Regions from separate parts of the Saliniramus sp. genome, predicted to be linked through region 3. Evidence: predicted binding sites of a transcription regulator. Region 3 holds the regulator's gene; each other region holds the start of a gene.
The links. The regulator LexA, encoded in region 3, represses DNA repair genes until DNA is damaged. The targets are predictions, from matches to a motif close to TGTTCNNNNTGTGTTCNG.
Positions count from the first base shown of each region.

Region 1: a site for LexA is predicted at 4,212-4,229, ahead of recA (recombinase RecA). Genes of this name have one in related genera too.
Region 2: a site for LexA is predicted at 2,434-2,451, ahead of VKP01_RS01625 (single-stranded DNA-binding protein). Genes of this name have one in related genera too.
Region 4: a site for LexA is predicted at 2,664-2,681, ahead of VKP01_RS06390 (DNA recombination protein RmuC). Genes of this name have one in related genera too.

Region 1 is NZ_DATGCW010000081.1:18,951-24,819, reverse strand. It holds gene VKP01_RS03855 (methyl-accepting chemotaxis protein) at 163-1,848, opposite strand; gene VKP01_RS03850 (hypothetical protein) at 1,871-2,482, opposite strand; tRNA gene VKP01_RS03845 (tRNA-Pro) at 3,011-3,088, opposite strand; gene VKP01_RS03840 (RNA methyltransferase) at 3,170-3,976, opposite strand; gene recA (recombinase RecA) at 4,288-5,379, shown strand; gene VKP01_RS03830 (serine hydrolase domain-containing protein) at 5,548-5,869, opposite strand, start outside.
Region 2 is NZ_DATGCW010000033.1:149-6,017, forward strand. It holds partial or broken gene VKP01_RS01615 (HAD-IC family P-type ATPase) at 1-547, opposite strand, end outside; gene VKP01_RS01620 (sugar kinase) at 775-1,746, opposite strand; gene VKP01_RS01625 (single-stranded DNA-binding protein) at 1,778-2,317, opposite strand; gene VKP01_RS01630 (alpha-glucosidase family protein) at 2,523-4,184, opposite strand; gene VKP01_RS01635 (PfkB family carbohydrate kinase) at 4,214-5,185, opposite strand; gene VKP01_RS01640 (ABC transporter substrate-binding protein) at 5,725-5,869, shown strand, end outside.
Region 3 is NZ_DATGCW010000205.1:2,502-8,370, forward strand. It holds gene VKP01_RS09395 (glycoside hydrolase family 65 protein) at 1-805, shown strand, start outside; gene VKP01_RS09400 (undecaprenyl-diphosphate phosphatase) at 928-1,794, opposite strand; gene VKP01_RS09405 (AMP-binding protein) at 1,826-3,445, opposite strand; gene lexA (transcriptional repressor LexA) at 3,676-4,503, shown strand; partial or broken gene VKP01_RS09415 (ComEC/Rec2 family competence protein) at 4,668-5,869, opposite strand, start outside.
Region 4 is NZ_DATGCW010000128.1:70-5,300, reverse strand. It holds gene VKP01_RS06405 (response regulator transcription factor) at 1-600, shown strand, start outside; gene VKP01_RS06400 (cyclic nucleotide-binding domain-containing protein) at 620-1,063, shown strand; gene VKP01_RS06395 (GNAT family N-acetyltransferase) at 1,068-1,526, shown strand; gene VKP01_RS06390 (DNA recombination protein RmuC) at 1,532-2,641, opposite strand; gene hisS (histidine--tRNA ligase) at 2,775-4,301, shown strand; gene VKP01_RS06380 (cytochrome c family protein) at 4,471-4,857, shown strand; partial or broken gene VKP01_RS06375 (four-carbon acid sugar kinase family protein) at 4,994-5,231, shown strand, end outside.

The DNA of each region.
Region 1 (5,869 bases), on a different contig from region 3:
CGAGGCCAGGCCGAGGCGTTTGAGGAGCATCACCACCGGACGCATGCGGTCAAAGGCGACCTGAACCATATGCGCACCGGAGCCGAAAAAGCCACCTCCGGCGGAGCCGAAGGTGGCTGGTCTTCCCGGTTTGCTGACAATGCTGTCGACAAACGGCGACCTTCAGGCGGCGCGGATATTCGCCAGAAAGCCGTCCATCGCTTCGCGCAGGGTGCGTGACCGGATCGTCATCGACTCGGTGGAGTTCTGCACGGTCGCAGAGAGCTCACCGGTCCGGCTCGCCTGACCGCTCACCTCGGTGATCGCGCGGCTGACATCCTGGGTGCCGGTCGCGGCTTCGGAGACATTGCGCGCGATCTCACCCGTGGTCGCGTTCTGCTGCTCGGCGGCGGCTGCGACGGCGTTCATGCGCTCGGTGATGGCGTTCACCTTCTCCGCGACGGCGGATGCCGCCTGCATCGAAGCCTGGGCCGCTTCGCGCATGTCATCGATCTGACGCGCAATGTCCTCGGTCGCCTTGCCGGTCTGGTCGGCGAGGGACTTCACTTCCGCGGCAACCACCGCGAAACCCTTTCCGGCCTCGCCCGCCCGCGCAGCCTCGATGGTGGCGTTCAGTGCGAGCAGGTTCGTCTGGGCCGCGATCTCGGAGATCAGCCGGGTGACGTCGCCGACACGTTCGACCACGCCGTTGAGGTTCGATACGGCGGCCGTCGAACGCTCGACATCGTCTGCCGCACCGACCGCCATTTCAGAAGACGCATTGACCTGGCTGGTGATCTCGCCGATCGAGGCCGACATCTCTTCCGCTGCGCTGGCGACGCTGCGCACGTTGACCGAGGTCTCCTCCGAGGCCGTGGAGGCGCCGATCGCCTGCTCCGTCGTTCTTGCCGCGATTTCGGAAAGCGCCGCCGATGCTTCCCCGAGCCGTGCCGTCTCCGCCTGCATCTCATCCGAGAGCTGCAGCACGGAGGCCTCGAATTCGCGGGCCAGACGCTCCATTTCCTCGCGACGCGTCCGTTCTGCCGCCGCACGCTGATCAGCCGTTTCAGCTTCCAGAACACGCGTGCGCTCGAGGTTTTCGCGGAAGACCTGGAGCGCCTTGCTCATCATGCCGATCTCGTCACTGCGCGCGCTGACATTGGGTTGCACATCGAGATCGCCGTTGGCAAGACGCTGTGTGGTATCGGCCAGACGTGCGAGCGGACGCGAGATCGTCGCGAAATTGAGATAAGCAAAGCCGATCGCAACAAGGGCAATCAGCAAGGACGCGCCGATTCCCATGCCCTTGACGACGGCAAGTGCGCGCTGCTGGGCTTCGACGAGCGCGGCGCTGACGGCGGCGATTTCAGCCTCGACCATGCCAACATCCGTGCGCATCTGCTCGAAACGCGCCTCGGCATCGACGGAGCCGGCGACTGCGCGCGCCAGATCAACCGTCATCGGATCGCGCATGCGCTCGATTTGCGGGGCGACATAGTTCTCGCGCCAGGAATCCCAGCTGGCTTTCGCCTGCGCCACCGGTCCGGCGAGTTGCGGATCGAGTGCCTGCGCTCCTTCGGCGAGGGTTTCGAAATCGGTCTGTATCTCGGGCACACCGGCTTCGAAGGCAGCGAGGCGGCTGCGGTCGCCGGTCAGAATGAAGCTTTGCAGAGAGAAAGCCTGACTCATGATGGCCCCCTCGACCGTGCGTCCCTCGACCATTAGAATGTTTGCTTCCGTCGCCTGCATGATGGCGCGTTCGGCAACACTTGCGCGATCGAATGAGATGATGCCGGCGATGATGCCGACGAGCGCCAGGCCGAGGAAGGCGGCGAGGCCTTTTTTGGTGACGGAGAGATTATTGAACATTACGACATGCCCCTCGGCTGGTTCAGCCGCCGATGACGGCCTGGCGCCGCATCAGCTCGGTCAGGTTGATTTCGATGGTGGCGGCGCCGACGGCCTGGTTTCCGCCTTCATCCGCGATCGTCAGATTGAGCTGGGCGCGCCAGATATTCAGCTCCCCATCCCACTCGGCTTCGTCGATGAAGACCGCGTCCGCACCGAGCGGAAAGGTTTTTTGAAACTTCGCCTCGTCGCCCTGCCAGTAATCTGATGTGATTGCGCTCTGGCCGACATTGAGGCCTTTATCATCCGTCACGAATACTTCGTAATAGAGCCCCTGCGCCTGTGCCTGCACACGGGTGAGATAGACCGACAGGGGCGAGGAAAGCGTTGCCGCGATGAGCGGCATGTCCGCTGCATCGCGTTCCGCGACCCATTGTTGATCAAGGGCCTCGACCCGGGCCGAATCCACATCAGCGTACCGGGCGTTCTGACTCTGCACGGACAGGCGCACGATATCCGTTTCGAGCCAACTGCGCACATCGTCAATGACGGCGGAGTCGATCAGGCGCGCCGCATCGGGTGGTGCGCCCTGTGCTACGGCCGGGAAAGGCGCCAGGGCGGTCATGGCGAAAGCAGCGAGGATGTTCCAACGCATTGATTATCTCCGGATGTCGAAACTCTGCGACATCTTGGGAAGCGGAGCATAAAAAACAGTTAAATATGTCGTGGTGCCAAATAAAAGAACTGAAGATGGCGTAATTTGAAAAAGGCAAAACCCAATCATTACGATGTTTTTATTTTCAATAAGAAATCCGAAATTGCAATTCAGCAAATCTTTCTATGGAATTATAATCGATAATAATAAAAATCAGCATCTCTTAATGGCCAAATCCCGAGCGAGAAATCTTGCGTGGCCACGCTGTTCCCGCATCCACCCGGATCTGCGCATCGCGCAACGATCGCCCGCGCTGATTGCGCCGATGACTGGTCTGCAAAAACGGAACCGCAATCTGCGGGTTCCGACAACACGGAAAACGGTACTGGTCTGACTTCAGCATCATCTCCGGCAAACCCTTGCCGGGTGACCAGGAAGCCATGCCGTCAGCAGCGTCGGCTGCGTACCTGGAAAACGTCGAAGCAAGCCGGGCAGAGCCGCTCTGCATCACGAGGCTAATTTGATGAATGGTCGGAGCGGCAGGATTTGAACCTGCGACCCCCAGTCCCCCAGACTGGTGCGCTAACCGGGCTGCGCTACGCTCCGTGACCTTGCGGGTGGGGGTGATCTAACCGTCCCGATGCGCGAGCGCAAGCCTTTTGTCGCCCGGCACTGTCGGGAAATCGATCACGCCTCGTCCGGCGCCGGGGCCTCGTCGCGGCCCTGCGCTTCATCACGGCGGCGGCGCAGGATCAGGGCGCGCATGGCGCCCCGCAGGGTGCGCACATCCTGCTCGGTGAGATCGCGGCGCAGGAAGACGTCGCGCAGGTTGCGCATCATCGAGGGGCGCTTGTCGGGCGGGAAGAATTCGACCCGGTCGAGTTCCTCCTCCAGATAATCGAAGAACGAGGCGGCCATGGCACGCGGGGCGCGCGGGGAACGGATCTCGCCCTCGAAGGGCAGCGCCTCGCCATGGGCGGTGCGAAACCATTCGTAGCCTGTCAGCAGCACCGCCTGGGCAATGTTGAGCGAGGCGAAAGCGGGATTGACCGGGAAGGTCGTGATCGCATCGCACAGGGAGATCTCGTCATTGTCGAGGCCCGAGCGCTCACGTCCGAACAGGATTGCGACGCGCCCGCCGGCGGAAAACTCGGCTACGGCCTCGCGCATGCTCTCCTGCGGCGAGAGCACGCGCTTCATCTGGCCACGCTCGCGGGCCGTGGTGGCGAACGCGAGGGTAACGTCGTGAAGTGCGGCGGTGACGTCGTCGAAGACTTGCGCGGCATCGACGATATGTAGCGCGCCGGAGGAGGTGGCGCGCGCCTTTTCGCTCGGCCAGCCGTCGCGTGGTGCCACGAGGCGCATCTCGGTGAGCCCGAAATTCGCCATGGCGCGGGCGGCCATGCCGATATTCTCGCCCAGTTGCGGCTCCACCAGCACCACGATCGGGCCCTGCCCCGATTCGAAGGTGATGCTGCGATTCGTTCCAGACATTTCCCGTCCTCTCCTGTCGCGCTGCCGGCAGCGTCCGCGCCAAAGTTGTTTAGACGAGCAAAGCCACTCTGCCTAGCGTCGGTGGCGCGTGATTTCCTGTGGAGAAGACGGCGCGCCACCGGCCGCCCGACCGAAGCGGAGGCAGGCTGGGCGCGGTTGCGGGGAGCAGGAAGTCGCCTTGATATATATAAGGAAAAATCAAATTGTTTGATGAATGTTCTTTTTTCTTGTCAGCGGGAACATAACTGGTACATTAAATTGAAACCCGCGTTGAGTTCATTGGCTCACCCATGCAATAAGGAAAGCCCGTCATGGTTCAGTCCGCATTGAGACTGGTGGAAGGTTCTTCCATGGATAAAGACAAGACGAAGGCGCTGGATGCGGCGCTTTCCCAGATTGAACGCGCATTCGGCAAGGGCTCGATCATGCGCATGGGCAAGGGCCAGCAGCCCGTGGAGATCGAAACGGTCTCGACGGGGTCGCTGGGCCTCGACATCGCGCTGGGCGTCGGCGGCCTGCCGCGCGGGCGTGTCATCGAGATCTACGGGCCGGAATCCTCGGGCAAGACGACGCTCGCCCTGCATACGATCGCGGAGGCCCAGAAGAAGGGCGGTGTCTGCGCCTTCGTCGATGCCGAGCACGCGCTCGATCCGATCTATGCCCGCAAGCTCGGCGTCAATCTGGACGATCTGCTGATCTCGCAGCCCGATACCGGCGAGCAGGCGCTCGAGATCGCCGATACGCTGGTGCGCTCGGGCGCGGTGGATGTGCTGGTCGTCGATTCGGTCGCCGCGCTGACGCCGCGTGCCGAGATCGAGGGTGATATGGGCGATGTCCAGCCCGGCCTGCAGGCCCGCCTGATGTCGCAGGCCCTGCGCAAGCTCACCGGCTCGATCAATCGCTCGAAGACCATGGTGATCTTCATCAACCAGATCCGCATGAAGATCGGTGTGATGTATGGCAGCCCGGAGACGACGACGGGTGGCAACGCCCTGAAATTCTATGCCTCCGTGCGCCTGGATATCCGCCGCATCTCGACGCTGAAGGATCGCGACGAGGCGATCGGCAACAATGTCCGCGTCAAGGTGGTCAAGAACAAGGTCGCCCCGCCCTTCAAGCAGGTCGAATTCGACATCATGTATGGCGAGGGGATCTCCAAGGTCGGCGAGCTCGTCGATCTCGGCGTGAAGGGTGGCATCGTCGACAAGTCCGGTTCCTGGTTCTCCTATGACAGCCAGCGGCTCGGGCAGGGGCGTGAGAACGCCAAGACATTCCTCAAGGAAAACCCGGAAACCGCCGCAAAGATCGAGGCGACCATACGCCAGAATTCCGGCGTGCTGGCCGAACGCATCCTCGACGAGGCGGTGCCGAGTGCCGAGGATCTGGATGACGGCGAGGCCTGATTTCGCGGATGTGGCACGCCGTCAGCGTGACGAAAGCTGACGGCGTGCCGCCTCCGGAATCGCCGCACACGCGCGGGCTCGTCGCAACAACGCCGCCCGAACCGGGTCATTTTCCGTTTCTTCGCCGTCGTGAACGTGGCGCTTGCTTGCCGGCCTGCCGGCGCCCGCTCAGCGCATCGCGTCACGCACGACCGCGATCAAGCCGTCGATATGCGCCTTGTGGACCCAGCGGGCCACCATGACGAGATCGTTTGCGCGATCGATCCAGATGACGTTGTTGCCCGCACCCAGCGCGAAGACTGAATCATGGGGCGCGGAGGGATACAGCGCGCCATCGGTATTGAGCCACCACATGAATCCGTAGACCGGATACACCGGACAGGGCGTGAGCATCTGCGAGATCCATGATTGCGGCACCAGTTCCCGCCCCTGCCAGCACCCCTCGCCGGCGATCAGGAGCCCGAACCGGGCCAAGGCGGTAGTCGGGATC
Region 2 (5,869 bases), on a different contig from region 3:
TATCGCCGGGGACGAGCTCCTCCGCGTCGATCTTGCGCTTCCTGCCCCCGCGCCGAGCGAAGGCGTCGCTGGAGAGGATGTCGCGTACGCTCTCCAGCGCCTGCTCGGCGCGGCCTTCCTGAATGAAGCCGATAATGGCGATGATCAGGACGACGGCAAAGATGACGCCGCTGTCGAGCCATTCGCCGAGCAGTGCGGTGATCACGCCGGCGACGAGCAGCAGATAGATGAAGAGATTGTCGAACTGGCTGATGAAGCGCTGCAACGTGGTGCGCTGGGCGCCCTGGGAAAGCTGGTTGCGGCCGAAGCTCTCGCGGCGCTGCGCGATCGCCTCTTGCGAAAGCCCCGCATCCGCATCGACATCCAGCGCCCGCAGCGTGTCATCGATGGACTCGGCATGCCATTTGCGCGCGTCGATATCCGTGCGCTCCGGATTGCCGTCGGCACCGGAACCGGTGGATCGTGGCGGTTGCCCGCTGTTGGATTCCGCAGCGATATGGGCTTGCTCAGGGGATTCCTGATCGGCATGCGCGGTTTTCTCGGACATGGGCTCTCCGTCATCAATCTGTAGCACGCTTGCTGCGAAGACGCGGCAGGGCGCGAAAGAGTTCCGCGATGATCGTGCGATCCGGCAACGGGATCCCGCGACGCGTGATCACACTTGCCGCATTGCACTGCAACATGCCACGCGCTGGCGAAGATCGAAAGTCGGCACAAACCCGGTCATCGCGGGTCGGCTCTGCCCGACCGCAACGCGGCCCGCTCGTCAGCGGCTCAGCCGTCCCCGTCAGCGGACAAAGCCGCGCGGGCAGCGTCAACCGCCCCGCGACCGGGCAAGGGCGCGATCGCGCCGTATCCCGTGGTCGACAGCGCGGCAGCAATACAGGCATAGTGCCCGGCGGCGAAAGGATCGCCGGTTTCCCCAAGATGCACCAGGAAGGCTGCATCGAAGGCATCGCCGGCCCCCGTCGCATCGCGCGCCGTGACCGGAAAAGCCGGGATGCGGCGGCGCGCATGCGGCGTGGCGATGATCGCGCCCTGCGCGCCCAGTGTCATCGCGACGATGGCGCAACCACCCTCCAGACAATGATCGACCAGAGCCTCGGGATCGCGCGTGCCGAAAATCTTCGCGGCATCTTCGTGACCGGGCAATGCGATGTCGCACAGCCGCAAAGCCTCACGGATGATCGCGCGGGCGCGCGGCAGCGGCCACAGGGCAAGGCGCAGATTGGTATCATAGGCGATGCGTGCACCGGCCTCGCGCGCCAGAGCCATGGCCTCGAAACCGGTATCGCAGGCCGCGAGCGAAATCCCCTGACTGATCGCCGAGAGATGCAGGAGGCGCGTGCGCGCCAGCGCGGCGCGGGCCGCATCGTCGAGTGCGTAGTGCGTTGCCGCCGAGGACGCGCGCAGATAGGCGAAGCGGTGCCCCTGTGCGCCGCCATGTTCAACGAGATAGGCCCCCGTCGGCGCCTGCGGATCGCGCCGCACGCAGGCCGTATCCACCCCTTCACGCGCCCAGAGCGCCATGATGTCGTCGCCGAAGGCATCCGCGCCGAGCGCGCCGAGAAAGCCGGTCCGTGCCCCGAGCCGCGCCGCCGCAACGGCGACATTGGAGACGTCGCCGCCGAAACCGCGCAGGCAGCGATCATCGCTTGCATCGGCGTTGAACTCGATCAGCGGCTCGCCGAGGGCGAGCAGATCGAAACGCGCGTCGCGATCAGCACAAGCACTCGCCGGTCCCATCGCTTACCTTCATGGCTGACCCGCCCGGATGTCAGAACGGGATGTCGTCGTCGAGATCATCGTAGCGCGAACCGCCGCCACTGCCACTGCCACCGGAGCCACCGCCGCCGGAACCGGCGCGAGCGGGACGGTTTTCCATCGGCGAGGAGCGACCGAACTCGTCGCCCCCACCGCCATAACCACTGTCATCACGCTCACCCCCACCACCGCCGCCGCCGCCGCGGGAATCGAGAATGGTGAGTTCACCGCGGTAACGCTGCAGCACGATCTCCGTCGAATAGCGATCGGCGCCGCTCTGGTCCTGCCATTTGCGCGTCTGGAGCTGGCCCTCGATATAAACCTTCGTGCCCTTCTTCAGATATTGCTCGGCAATGCGCCCGAGCGGCTCGTTGAAGATCACCACGGAATGCCATTCGGTGCGCTCGCGCCGCTCACCGCTCTGCTTGTCGCGCCAGGTCTCGGAGGTCGCGATGCGCAGATTGACGACGGGATCGCCATTGCCGGTGCGCCGCACCTCCGGATCGCGGCCCAGATTGCCGACGATTATGACCTTGTTCACGCTGCCCGCCATCCGAGCCTCCTTCGATCCGTTGACGCCTGTTACCTTCGTTCTGACGCCTGCCGCACCAAACGACAAGACGTCCCGGGCCCTGTCCCCATCGGAATTTCAAACCCGGTCCAGATTCATGTTCTGCATATGTTCGTTCCAATGGCAACCCCCGGACAGCCATGCGCCTGGCCCCGTCTCATCCCGGTGCAGCCAAAGACGTGCGCCGCTACGCCGGCGTCCGAAACAGTGCGACGCCGAACGGCGACAGGCCGAGACCGCCATCGGGCAAAGCCTGAGCCTCAAATCCGCGCAGCGCGACCGGTGCGCCCAATCCTTGGGGCACGGCGACGGCGAGACCATCCCGCGTCAGCCTCTGCGCCTGCGTGCTCAGATTGAACAGGCAGAAAATGCCCTCGCCGTCCTTCTCGCGCAGGAATGCGAGGATCGGTTCCGGCGCATCGAGAAAGCGCAGCCCGCCCTCGCGCATGGCCGGCTCGTTGCGCCGCCAGTGCAGGAAACGCCGCACCCGCGCGAACGCGGAATCGGGCTCCTCCACCTGCTGGTCGACCGCGCGCGAAAGATGCACGTGCGGGATCGGCAGCCAGGGCGTGCCGGCGCTGAACCCGGCCTGCGGCGCGCCCGCATGCCAGGGCATTGGCGTGCGGCAGCCGTCGCGCCCCGGCTGGTCGGGCCAGAACCGGATGCCGTAGGGATCCTGCATGTCCTCGGGCGCAATCACTGCCTCCTCAAGGCCGAGTTCCTCCCCCTGATACAGGCAGGAGCCGCCGCCGAGGCTGGTCACGAGCGCTGCGACGAGGGCCGCTCCGGCATCGGGGTCGGCTTCGAGTTGCAGCCGCGTGACCGCGCGCACGACGTCGTGATTGGCCAGCGCCCAGCAGGGCCAGCCCGTGCCGATGGCACCGCGGACCTCCTCCACCACCCGTCGGATCGCCTGCGCCATGAAGGGGGCGGAGAGCAATTCGAAGGAATAGGCCATATGCAGCCGCCGGCCTGCCTCGGTATAGGCGGCCGTGGTCGCCATGACGTCGCGGTCGGGCCCGATCTCGCCGAACATCGCCGCTCCGGGATAGCGATCGGTGAGCCTGCGCAGATCCTCCAGAAAGGCGAGATTCTCCGGGCGTGTCTTGGAATAGACGTGATCCTGATAGGCGTAAGGGTTTGTGCGCGCCAGCCCCGCCACGGCGTGCTCCTGCGGCAGGGGCGGATTGTCGCGCAGTTCCGCGTCGTGAAAATAGAAATTGACCACGTCGAGCCGGAACCCGTCGACACCGCGATCGAGCCAGAACCGGGCCACGTCGAGCGCGGCGTCACGAACCTCAGGATTGTGGAAGTTCAGATCCGGTTGGGAGGCGAGGAAATTGTGCAGATAATACTGCCTGCGTCGCGAATCCCATTCCCAGGCCGGCCCGCCGAAGATCGACAGCCAGTTGTTGGGCGGGGTGCCGTCCGGCTTGGGATCGGCCCAGACATACCAGTCCGCCCTGGCGTTGTCGCGGCTTGAGCGGCTCTCGCGAAACCATGAATGGCGGTTCGAACTGTGCGAGAGCACCAGATCGATGATCACGCGCAGGCCCCGCTCATGCGCCGCCGCGATCAGGGTATCGCAATCGGCGAGCGTGCCGAAGATCGGATCGACATCGCAATAATCGGCCACATCGTAACCGAAATCCTCCATGGGCGAGACGAAGAACGGCGAGACCCAGATCGCATCCGCACCCAGATCCGCCACATAATCCAGCTGCGCGGTGATGCCGGCGAGATCACCGATCCCGTCCCCGTTGCTGTCGAGGAAAGAGCGCGGGTAGATATGGTAGACCACGGCGTGGCGCCACCAGTTCGGATCCCTCGGACTCAGCTGTTTCGCCATCAGGCTGCCTCTTGCGCAATCAGATCCAGTTATGAAACGACCGCATCGCCAATATGTTGCATGATCGATGCGTGATCGGGCGGGTCGGCGCCGGCACGGGTGCAGGTCAGCGCCGCCGCGCTCGCGGCATAGGCGAGCGGGAAGCGCAGGGCATCCGCGCCGCAAGCCGCGAGGCCCGCGCGATCAAAGGGACCGTAGCGGGCTAAAGCCGCCAGAAATGCGGCGTGAAAACTGTCGCCGGCGCCCACCGCATCGACGACCGTCACCTGCGGCGGGCGCACGGTGAGGCTGAAATCACGATGATGCAGTCGCGCACCGGCCCCGCCCTCGGTGACGACCACGAGGGCGGGGCCGGCGGAGGCGTGATCGGCGAGCGCCCGCGCCGCAAAGCCATGCGCATCACCGTAACCCGTCGCGACATCCGCCGCGCTCGCCTTGACGATATCGGCCTTCGCCAGACAGGCCTCGAAGGCACCGCGCCAGACCGCGTCGGGGGGCGTGAGCGCCGAGCGCAGATTGGGGTCGAGGCTGATCAGCCGCCGGCCCGCTTCGCGCGACACGAGACGGCGCAAGGCGTCACCGGCGGGCTCCAGCGCGATCGGAAAGGAGCCGAGGACCAGCGCCCGCACGGGTGAATCATCGCAAAGCATCAGCGCATCGGCGGGCAGGTCCAGATCGGCCACCCGGTCGCCGTAGAACCCGTAAGCCGGCTCGCCGGTGGCATCACGTGAAACGGCGACGATACGCGTGGGATGGACGCTCTCGGTCGCCGATGCCGGCAACACGCCTTCCGCATGCAGGCGCGCGCGCAACCACCGACCGAACACGTCTGCGGAGAGACCGCCGAGATAGCCCGCCGCGATACCGTTCTCGGCGGCAAGGCGCGCGAGGCCCACGGCACAGTTGAAAGCCGATCCGCCCGGCACCGGTTGCGCCGCGAGCTCCGCGCCTTGCGGATCGACGAGAAGATCGACCAACGCTTCACCACATACGAGAATCATGGTTGTCCGAATTGCAAGCGATGCGGAAGCGACCGACCGGAAAGGCGATCTGCGGAAAGCGGGCGCGACGCGGCAGTGATCACGCCATTGCGCCATGAGATTGTGCATGCCCGATGCCGGGTCGCAAGCGCCATGCGGCGATTAGAAGAAATTTTTCATTGTCCTGCAATGCACAATAATCACCCCCATTAAAGAGGACGGAAATCAGATTCCAGGAGCTCTGCAAAGCTTGTGAATCCGGAAATGCGAGAGTATTTTGCAGCGCACACAAAAATCGATACAGCATACTTTGGCACAAAACGGTCTATGCGTGAGCCTTGCTGATACCGGCCATGCTTGTCCGATCACCCAAGCCTGCCGACCGCTTCAATACAGGGCTCATGATATGCGAATATATGTAAATACGCATTGCCGCATTGACACGCGTATCGCGATGGGTGAGCCTAAGGACAATCTAAAAGCAGTTGTTTCCTGATCGGGAGTGGCGGGGGTTGCCCGATCTTCCCAAGGAACCGACTGAGAACCAGGGAGGTTGGTGAATGAAACGCAAGCTTTGCGCCGGCGTGGCGCTCGCAGCAATCATCGGCGGTGGCGCTGCTTTCTCCGACGGGGCCGCTGCCCAGAATCTGATCTTCGCCCCGGGTGCGGACGAACGGCTGAACTGGGCGAGTTTCGAAGCATTCG
Region 3 (5,869 bases):
GCGCTGGTACGAGATCAGCCGCAAGCTGCGCGTGCCCTTCCACGATGACGGCATCATCAGCCAGTTCGAGGGCTATGACGATCTGGAAGAATTCGACTGGGAGGGCTACCGCGAGAAATACGGCGACATCCAGCGCCTCGACCGGATTCTGGAGGCGGAAGACGACGCGGTGAACCGGTACAAGGCTTCTAAACAGGCCGATGTGCTGATGCTGTTCTATCTGTTCACGGCGGATGAACTTTATCAGATCTTCGAACGGCTGGGTTATCCGTTCGGGCCGGAGCATCTCAGGCGCAACGTCGAATATTACATGGCGCGCACCTCCCACGGCTCGACGCTCAGCGGCGTCGCCCATGCCTGGGTGCTGGCACGTTCCGATCGCCCGCGCTCCTGGAAGCATTTCCAGCATACGCTCGACAGCGACATCGCCGATGTGCAGGGCGGCACCACGCCGGAAGGGATCCATACCGGCGCCATGGCAGGAACGATCGACCTCGTGCAGCGCTGTTTCGTCGGCATCGACATGCGCGGCAACACGCTGCATTTCGACCCGGCCCTGCCTGACGAGATCAAACGCATCCGGGTCCGCCTGCGCTATCGCCGGCAGGTGCTCGATGTCGACGTGAACCACGAAACACTCGTCATCGAGAGCCGGTCCTACAGCGCCAGTTCGATCAAACTCGCCTATCGCGGACATTACCGTGATCTGGCGCCCGGTGAAAGCTGCCGCTTCAGGCTGATCAAGCCGGATGAGCGTCTGCGTGACGAGAACCGGCGCAAGCAAGGCCAGCGCGCCGCCGAGTGAGCCGCGCGTTGCGGTTCAACGCCGGTGTCGACGCGCGAGGCTGGTGACGTCGCCTTGATCAAGGGGGCGCTCCCCGTGCTTCAGGGCAGCGGGGCGGGATCGTGCAGTGTGAGGCTCTCGCCTCACTTGCCGAATTCCACCACGCCGAAGGCGACGAGCAGGGCCATGCCCCAGAGATAGAAGGAGAAGTATTTCAGTTTGGCACGATAGAGCAGCTTCAGGACGATCTGGAGCGCGATCGTGCCGATGAGCGCCGAGACGACGAAACCGACGCTGGCGGCAGCCCAGTTGATGCGCAGCGCTTCGCCGCTGAGATACACTTCGGCGCTCTGGACCAGCGTCGCGGCGAGGATGGTGGGGAAGGCGATCAGGAAGGAATACTCCGCCGCACGCTTGCGCTTGAGTCCGACGAACAGCGCGGCGATGATGGTCATGCCCGAGCGGCTGATGCCGGGGATCAGCGCAAGCCCCTGGGCGAAGCCGATGGTGAGCGCCATGCCGATGCCGAGATCCTTCAGCCCGTAGCGGCGTGGCTTCAGCCGGTCGGTCAGCCAGAGCAACACGCCCGTCGTGGCCAGTGTGATCGGGATGATGGCCGGATTGGCGAAGACCCGCTCGAACATGTCGCGGAAGGTGAGCCCCATCACACCGGTGACAAAGACCGAGAGCAGCCCCATCGCCCAGAGCCAGACCAGGAAACGCGCCTGAGGCGAAGCCCGGCGCTCCAGCGCAATCTCGCGCGCGGCGATGATCGAGCCGCCGAGAAACTGTGCCAGCGTCTTGCGGAAGACCACGATGATCGAGACCAGCGTGCCGACATGCACGATCAGGTCGAACAGGATCATTTGCGCGCTCTCGGGCGGCGGCATCTGCGAGCCCTGCGCGATCAGGAAATGCTGGGTGAGCACGAGATGCGCGGTCGACGAGACCGGCACGAACATGAATACGCCCTGGACGATTCCAAGAAGCGCCGCTTCAAAAAGGGTCATACCGGCTCCGATCGGGCGCGCCCGCCCGCCCCTACATCATCGCGCGCAGCTTTCCCGCCAGCGCTTCGGTTCCGGCATAATCGATCTTGCCCGATCCGAGAACAGGAATTTGCGCCACCAGCACCGCGCGCGGCAGCCAGAGATCGGAAAAGCCCTTGTCGCGGCCATGCTCGACCACCGCTTCGCGATCGGCATCGGCTTTCTCCGTGACGAGAACGAGCTGCTCGCCCTTGCGCTCGTCTGCCAGGGCCACGACCACATGGGTGTCGTCGGGCCACAATTCCTGGATCATCGTCTCGACGGCAGCCAGAGAGATCATTTCGCCGCCGATCTTGGCGAAGCGCTTGGCGCGTCCGCGAATCGTGACGAAACCGTCCTCGATCAGGATGATGTCCCCGGTATCGTGCCAGCCGTCTTCCGGCGGGATCAGCCGCGTGGGATCATCCGGATCGATATAGCCGGCCATGACGTTGGGGCCGGCAATCGAAAGCCGTCCGCCGCGCTTGATGCCCTCCACGGGCGTCAGTTTCCAGCGGATGCCCGGCAGGAAGGGGCCGACCGAGCCGTGACGGTGACGCTGGGGCAGATTGCAGGCGATGACCGGGGCGCATTCCGTCGCGCCATAACCCTCGAGGATCATTGCGTCGTAACGCTTCCACAGCCGTTGCGTCTCCTCGCGCACACGTTCGGCCCCGGCGACGATATAGCGGATCGAGGACATATCGACATCGCCGGCGGCGCGGGCATAGCCCTGGAGGAAAGTATCCGTGGCGAGCAGGAAGGTCGCCTTCGCGCTCTCGATCAGCTTCGGCACCTGCTTGTAATGCAGCGGGCTCGGATAGAGGAAGGCGCGGATGCCATGGATCACGGGCAGGATCAGTCCCGCCGTCAGGCCGAAGGAATGGAACACCGGCAACGGGTTGAAGAAGATGTCGTCCCGGCTGAGCACGCCTTCGGCATGCTGCATCACCTGGCCGGCATTCGACAGAAGATTGGCATGCGAGAGCACGACGGCCTTCGGCTTGCCCTCGGAGCCCGAGGTGAAGAGGATCACCCCCTCGTCATCCGGTGTCGGCCCGGATCGCTTCGCCAGCGCTCCGGCGAACAGGCTCTCGGCTGCCGCGCGCGCCTTGTCGAGGCTGCTGACCTGATCGCGTATGTCTTCGAGATAGATCACCCGTCGCCCCGGCGCGATCGCCGCGAGAGCATCGTCGAGCTTGCCTTCGTCGATGAACTTGCGCGACGTGACGATGGTGCCGATCGCGGCGATCTCGCAGGCGGCTTTCAGATTGGCGGGGCCGGAGGTGAAATTCAGCATCGCCGGTACACGGGCGAAGGCGTGCAGACCGAAGAAGGTGACGGCCGTGGCCTGGACACTGGGCAGGAACACGCCGATCCGCTCGCCCGGTTGCGTATCCGCAACGAGCTTGCGCCCGAGGGCGAGCGCTCCGATCACGAGGCGGCTATAGGTCAGCGGCTGACGCTGGGCGTCTTCGAGGATGACGGTCTTGCCGCCAAAGGCGATTTTCGCGTCGACCAGCGCCTGAAACAGATGCCGGCGCACGGCAGCGGTGCCGGTGAAGGCGGGGGCGTCACCGGTCATCGGTGGGTCGAGGCTGATCGTGGCGGAGGCTGCTGGGCTGTCATTCATCCAACCAGAATAGAATCGAATGCGCATTCTTCAAAGCCGGAATGAACGCCTGCGTCGATGAAACTGGTGTGGCAATCAACAGAAGTGCAATCCCGGGCTGTTTCTGTTTTGTGATCTTGAATTGTTTTTCGCGAAAAATGCATAATATCGGGCAGGTGAGACTTGCGGAACACAGTGGGAACCCGTAATGTGTTCGTGATTTGTTTGATCTCGAATCGCAAGGCGGAACCATGCTCACGCGTAAGCAGCACGAATTGCTGACCTTCATCCATGAACGCATGCGCGAATCGGGCGTGCCGCCATCCTTTGACGAAATGAAGGATGCGCTGGATCTGAAGTCGAAATCCGGCATCCACCGTCTGATCACGGCGCTGGAAGAGCGTGGTTTCATCCGGCGGCTGCCGTATCGCGCGCGCGCGCTGGAAATTCTGCGCATGCCCGAGGCATTGCAGCGTCCGCTCGGTGGTGCCGGTTCCGCTGCCGGCACCGGGCGCGGTGGCTTCTCGCCCAGTGTCGTCGAGGGCGGCAAGATGGAAGGCGGCAAGGTCGAGGGCGGCACGGGAGCGGGCCACAAGGGAGCGGGCGACAAGGGGCGTGATCGCAACGATGCGCGGCATGGCAGTCTTGCGGATGACGCCGATATTCCCAATCCCCTCGCCGATGAGGATTACGAGCGTGCGGTGAACATCCCCGTCATGGGGCGCATTGCGGCGGGCACGCCGATTTCGGCGATCCAGAATCCGATGCATACCATCGCGGTCTCGCCCGATTTCATCACCGGCGGCGAGCATTACGCATTGGAAGTGCGCGGCGATTCGATGATCGAAGCGGGTATTCTCGACGGTGATATCGTCGTCATCCGCCGCCAGGATGTTGCCAATACCGGTGATATCATCGTTGCGCTGATTGATGCGGAGGAGGCGACCCTGAAACGCTTCCGGCGACGCGGCTCATCCATTGCGCTCGAGGCGGCGAATCCGGCCTATGAAACACGCGTGCTGGGGCCTGATCGCGTCCAGATTCAGGGGCGGCTGGTTTCGCTGGTGCGCCGTTATTGAGAGCAGCGCCCGCGCCGCCTCCGCCCGGGTAAGGGGAGGCGCCAGCTGATGAGCCCTTGTTCTACACGCTGATCCGGGCGCGTCGTGCTGGCGCGGCGCATGCCGCCCGCAGCTTCAGGGCTTCCGCCGATCAGGTTGGGTCGGATCGCGCGGTCGTCGCGGGCTCAGTCATCGGTGTTGCGCAAGAGCCAGGGGCGGGTTTCGTTCGCGCGGCGCACGCCCGTAAAGCGCCTGATCGGATCGGCATCAGGAGCGTCCGCAACGCTATCCGTCCCCACATCCGTCCCGGCTATGCCACCGCTACGGCCACCGTCAGGTCTCTTACCAAGCCTCTTACCTAGCCTCTCACCTAGCCTCTCACCAAGCCTATCCCCACGCCCGTCGCCGCGCCTCTCCCAGGTACTCCCCCCAGGCATCCCACCGGTCGTTTCCCGGATCATCCCTCGCTCCGGTTCTGTGTCAGCGCCTTGGCGTTCAACATCGCCGTCGAACCGCGCCACTCCCGCCGGCGCATTCCCGGAATCGGGATCTTCGGCCCCGGAACCGGCGATCTGCGGCTCGAATGGCTCTCCACTCTCCGCAGGTGCGTCCGGCATGGCCGCGAATTGCGTCGCATCCGCACCGAAATTCTCGGCGAAATGCGCACTGACTGCACCATGCCGCTGCAGCGTCATGCGATCGATCACGCGGGGCGCCGCGCATGAGGGCGGGGCTTCCAGCGGTGTGATGACGATGGCCGCGCGTGCGCAATCCTCCCTGAAGGCGCGCGCATCCATCACGAAAGCGACTGCATGCCCGCCGACCAGAGCCTTGGTGCAGCCGAGGGGATCGCAGTTCACGCCCGCATGCAGGGACGCGTCGGAGTCCTCCGGCGCATCCGTCATCAGCCGCGCATCGCCATCGGCCTTCAGCCATTGCGCGGTGACGAAGGTGCTCGGACGGCCCAGCAGCACGAGCCTGCCATCCGCGCCCCTGATTGCGGCGCCCGCACCGTTGCGATCGACATAGAGATCGGGCCGATCCGGTGTCATGGCGAGCGCGAAGCCGATGCCTGCCGGGATCACCGCCAGCCGTCGCAGCGGCGAGACGAAGAGCGTCGCCATGAGCAAACCGATCACCATCAGCGCCAGCGCCCCGTTGCCGAAAGCGGCGACGGGCAGGTTCGACCCTTCGAAACCGGCGACGAAATGGGCCACGTCGAGCACCCTGGCAATGCCGAAGCCCATCACCTGCCAGGCGAAATGGTCAAGGCCGAAGCCGATCAGGAATACGCCGATCACGCCCGCCGGCATCACCACGAGCGAGACGATGGGCAAAGCCAGGGCATTGCCGATCAGACCATAGGGATTGGCGATCTGGAAATGAT
Region 4 (5,231 bases), on a different contig from region 3:
TTCGACGTGGCCACTGCCGAGAATGCCAGTGCAGCGATGAACACGGTGCGCAACGAGCGGATCGACCTCGCCATCATGGATGTCGGCCTGCCCGACATGGATGGACGCGAGGCGGTGAAACTGATGCGAAAGCACGGTTTCCGTTCGCCTATAATCATGCTGACAGCGCAGGGCTCCGATTCGGATACGGTACTGGGGCTTGAAGCCGGCGCGAATGATTACGTGCCCAAACCCTTCAAATTCGCCGTCCTCCTCGCGCGCATCCGCGCGCAGCTGCGTCAATATGCGGCGAGCGAGGATGCCGTGTTTCAGATCGGTCCCTACAGCTTCAAGCCGGGCGCCAAATTGCTGGTCACGGAAAGCGGCTCCAAGCTGAAGCTCACCGAGAAGGAAACCGCCATCCTGCGCTTTCTCTACCGCGCGGATCAGCAGGTGGTGCCGCGTGACACATTGCTGGCGGAAGTCTGGGGCTACAATGCCAACGTCACCACGCATACGCTGGAGACGCATATCTACCGCCTGCGCCAGAAGATCGAGCCGGACCCCTCCTCCGCTTCGCTGCTGGTGACCGAGGGCGGCGGTTACAAGCTCGTGCCCTGAGGGGCGGATCGGATACCCCATGTCGCTCGACGACGACATCGCCATGCTGGCTCAGGCCCCGCTTCTGGGGCTGCTGGAACGCGACGCGCTGCGCCTGCTCGCCTTCGCGGCTGACAAGCGCCGGCTGCGGCAGGGCGATGTGCTGTTTCGCAAGGGTGATCGCTCGGATGCGGGCTACATCGTCACCGAGGGCGAGATCGGGCTCGATACGGGCGGCGGCAAACCCGATCTGGTCGCGAAGCGCGGGGATCTGATCGGCCAGACGGCCCTGTTCATACGCGGGCATCGCCCGGCCACCGCGACGGCGCGGGCGCCTTCCGTCGTGCTGCGGCTCTCCGTCAGCCTGATCAGGCGCGTGCTTGAGGAATATCCGGAGGTGGCCGCCTCCATGCATGCCGCACTCGCGGAGGAGCTTGGCGCATTTAACGGCGAGCTTGCGCGGATCGGCAGACGGTTTGGATGACCTGATGAGCGAGCCACTCCCGACCATACGCGCTGCCGTTCCCGCCGACCTCCCTGCCGTCAACGCGATCGTCGAGGCGGCCTACAGTCCTTATATCGAGCGGCTCGGTAAGAAACCCGGGCCGATGCTCGACGATTACGCCGCGCAGATCGCGGCAGGGCGGGTGCATTGCCTGTGCGACGATGAAGGCGTGGCCGGTTTCATCGTGCTGATCGCCGATGAAGCACGCTTCCTGCTCGACAATGTCGCCGTGGCGGATCGCGCACGCGGGCGCGGCTACGGGCGGGCCCTGATGGCCTTCGCAGAAGACGCCGCGCGGCAGGCAGATTATGACATGATCACGCTCTACACCCACGAGAAAATGCACGAGAACCGCGCGCTCTATGCCCGCCTTGGCTATCGGGAGACCGGGCTGACCCGGGAGAAGGGCTTTGCGCGGGTCTATATGGAAAAGAGCCTGTGATCCCCTCAGCCGTTGCGCCGCCCCCGTGACAATACCGCCGGCGCGCTGAACATGTCGCTCTGCTCGCTCCCCTCCTCGGCAAATTCCAGATTTTCGATGCGCTGCCCGCGCCGGGTGATTTTCTCCGACGAGATCCGTATCTGCCCGACATCTTCCTGCGCCTGCCGGAAATGCTGGTCAAGCCGCTCGACCCGCTCACCGAGCCGCGTCACATCCGCAACGAGGCGCCCGACCTCGCGCTGGATCACCTGCGCTTCCTCCCGGATCCGCGCATCGCGGGCGAGCCCCTGCATGACCTGGATGGCGAGGACCAGCAGCGAGGGCGAGACGATCATCACCCGGGCGCGATAGGCGCGCTGCACCAGATCCTCGAAATGCTCCTGCAGATCCGCATGCAGCGACTCTGCGGGCACGAACATCATCGCCACATCCTGGGTTTCGCCGGCGATCAGATATTTCTGGGCGATGTCCTTGATATGCGTGCCGATATCGCCGCGCAGCTTCTGCGAGGCGCGCGTGCGCGCCTCGGGCCCGCGCGCCTCGCGGAAGGCGGAAAAGGCCTCGAGCGGAAACTTCGCATCCACGACCAGCGGGCGATGGTCCCCCGGCAGGCGTATGGTACAGTCGGGCCGGGTGCCGTTGCCAAGCGTCGGCTGGAAGGCATAGGCGTCGGCGGGCAGCGCATCGCGCACGATCGCCTCCATCCGCCCCTGCCCGAAGGCGCCGCGCGCCTGCTTGTTGGAGAGGATGCGCTGCAGCCCGGCCACCTGCCCCGTCAGCTCCGTAAGATTGGCCTGCGCGGCATCAATGACAGCGAGCCGTTCGTTCAGCCGCCCGAGCGTCTCGTTCTGGACATGCGTCCCGCGATCGATCCGCTCCCCGAGCATGCGGGCGAAATCACCCTGGCGGGCGCCGAACACGTCGGTGAAGCTCTGCACGCGCCCGGCCATCTCGGCCTGAACGCGCGCCATCTCCTCCACCTGTTGCGCCAGATGCCGCTCGCGGGCGGGGCGCGTCAGCCGTATCACGACCAGCACGGCGAGGAAGAACCCCGCGAGCGCCACCTCGCGCCATGTGACGGCAAATTCGCCGAATCGGAATGCAATCTCGCTCATGCGCGCAGTTTAAGCAAGAAAACCGAACAAACAATGAACAATCTACACGTCTTCGACGAAACCGCCTTGCGGCTGCCGGGTTCGCGCGCTACCACCCGCGCATCCGTCTCGCATCTTTGGGAAAACGCACGTGATGTCCAATCCGGACGAGAAGAAATCCGCCGGCAAATCCAAAGCCGACAAGAAGAAATCCGACAAGCTCAAGGCCCGCCTGCCGCGCGGCCTCACCGATCGCAGTCCGCGCGATCTCGCAGCGTCGCACCGGATGCTGGAGAAGATCCGCGAGGTCTACGAGCTCTATGGTTTCGAGGCGGTCGAGACGCCGCTGATCGAATATACCGATGCGCTCGGCAAGTTCCTGCCCGATCAGGACCGCCCTAACGAGGGCGTCTTCTCCTTCCAGGATGATGACGAGCAATGGCTCTCGCTGCGCTACGACCTCACCGCGCCGCTCGCGCGCTATGTGGCGGAGAATTTCGACGCGTTGCCCAAGCCCTACCGCTCCTACCGCTCAGGCTGGGTCTTCCGCAACGAGAAGCCCGGCCCCGGCCGCTTCCGGCAATTCATGCAGTTCGACGCCGATACCGTCGGCGCGGCCTCCGTCGCAGCCGATGCCGAGATCTGCATGATGGCCGCCGATACGATGGAAGCGCTCGGCCTCGCCGGCCAGTACGTCATCAAGGTCAATAACCGCAAGATTCTCGACGGCGTGATGGAAGCGATCGGGCTCGGCGGCGACGACAAGGCCGGCCAGCGGCTGACGGTTTTGCGCGCCATCGACAAGCTCGACAAGATCGGCGCCGAGGGCGTGCGCGACCTGCTCGGCGAGGGCCGGATGGATGTCAGCGGGGATTATACCAAGGGTGCGGGGCTGGATGAGGGGCAGGCGGCCCGCGTGCTCGCCTTCATAGCGGCCGGTGGCGCTGATGCGCAGGAGACGCTGGGCAATCTCGACACGGTCATTGCAGGCTCGGAGCGCGGCGCCGAGGGCGTCGCGGAACTGCGCGAGATGGCAGCACTCATCGCCGGGGCGGAATACGCGGACAAGGTCATCATCGACCCCTCCGTCGTGCGCGGCCTCGAATATTACACCGGCCCCGTCTTCGAAGCAGAACTCACCTTCCAGGTGACGAACGAGGACGGCGTGCCGGTGCGCTTCGGCTCGGTCGGCGGCGGCGGGCGCTATGACGGGCTCGTCGGGCGCTTCCGCTCCGAACAGGTTCCGGCAACCGGATTCTCGATCGGCGTCTCGCGGCTGCTCGCGGCTTTGCAACTCGTCGACAGCCCGATTCTCAGGCAGACGGCGCTGCAAGCGCCGGTCGTGGTGATGGTGATGGAGCGCGAGCACATCGCCGATTACCAGAACTTCGTCGCGGCATTGCGTCGCGCCGGTATCCGCGCCGAGCTCTATCTCGGCTCGTCGGGCATGAAGGCGCAGATGAAATACGCCGACCGGCGCGGTGCTCCCTGCGTGATCATCCAGGGCTCGGATGAACGCGCGCGCAGCGAAGTGCAGATCAAGGATCTGATCGAGGGCGCGAAGGCGGCGACCGCGATCGAGACGAATGCGGAATGGCGCGCCGCGCGCCCGGCCCAGTTCTCCGTGGCGGAGGGGGACCTCGTGCAGGCGGTGCGGGATGTGCTCGCGCGTCACTCTTGATTTATATCAAAGAAACTGCACATTCTGAAACTTGTCCGAACCAAGGCAGCCGCGCGGCGTTGACTGTGCGAGTGTCGTGGAACGGGCCCACAAAATCGCTCGCGCCCCCGGCGAACCACCCAATTCCTGGCACAAGCCTGAGCCGAGACAAAGACAACCGGAGAAAATCATGCGTTTACTCATCGCCGCCGCCGCACTCCCGATGATCGCTTTCGCCAGCCCCGCCGCTGCGCAGGATGCTGCCGCCGGCCAGCGGGTCTTCAACCAGTGTCGCGCCTGCCACATGGTTGGCGAGAATGCCCGCCACACCGTCGGCCCGCAGTTGAACGGCCTGTTCGGGCGTGCCGCAGGTGAGGTCGAGGGCTATAACTTCTCTTCCGCTTTCGACGACATTGACAAGGTCTGGGATGAAGAGAATTTTGCCGAGTACATCCGCAATCCCCGCGAAGTCACTCCCGGCACCCGCATGGTCTTCGCCGGCCTGCGCAACGACCAGCAGATCGCCGATCTGACGGCCTATCTGATGCAGTTCAACGAGGACGGCACCACGGATTGATCCGAACGTGCATCCGCGCCAAGAGCGGAGCTGCCATATCCAGGCCTGCCGTGACGTTGCGGCAGGCCTTTTTCATGGCTAACGTCGTCATACAGAACAGGCCGCAGCAAGGGCCGGCGAGGAAGGGGAGAAGCGCGTGGCGCAGGATGCATCCGCAGGGCTGGCGCTCGGCGCCGTAGCCGATGATTATACGGGCGCGACGGATCTCGCGAATTCGCTCGCACGTCAGGGCCTCAAGACCATCCAGACCATCGGCATCCCCCGCGAGGGCCTGCTGCCGGACGATGTCGAGGCCGTCGTCGTCGCGCTCAAGAGCCGCTCGATCCCCGCTGCGGAGGCGGTGTCGAAATCGCTCGCCGCTTACGATTGGCTCG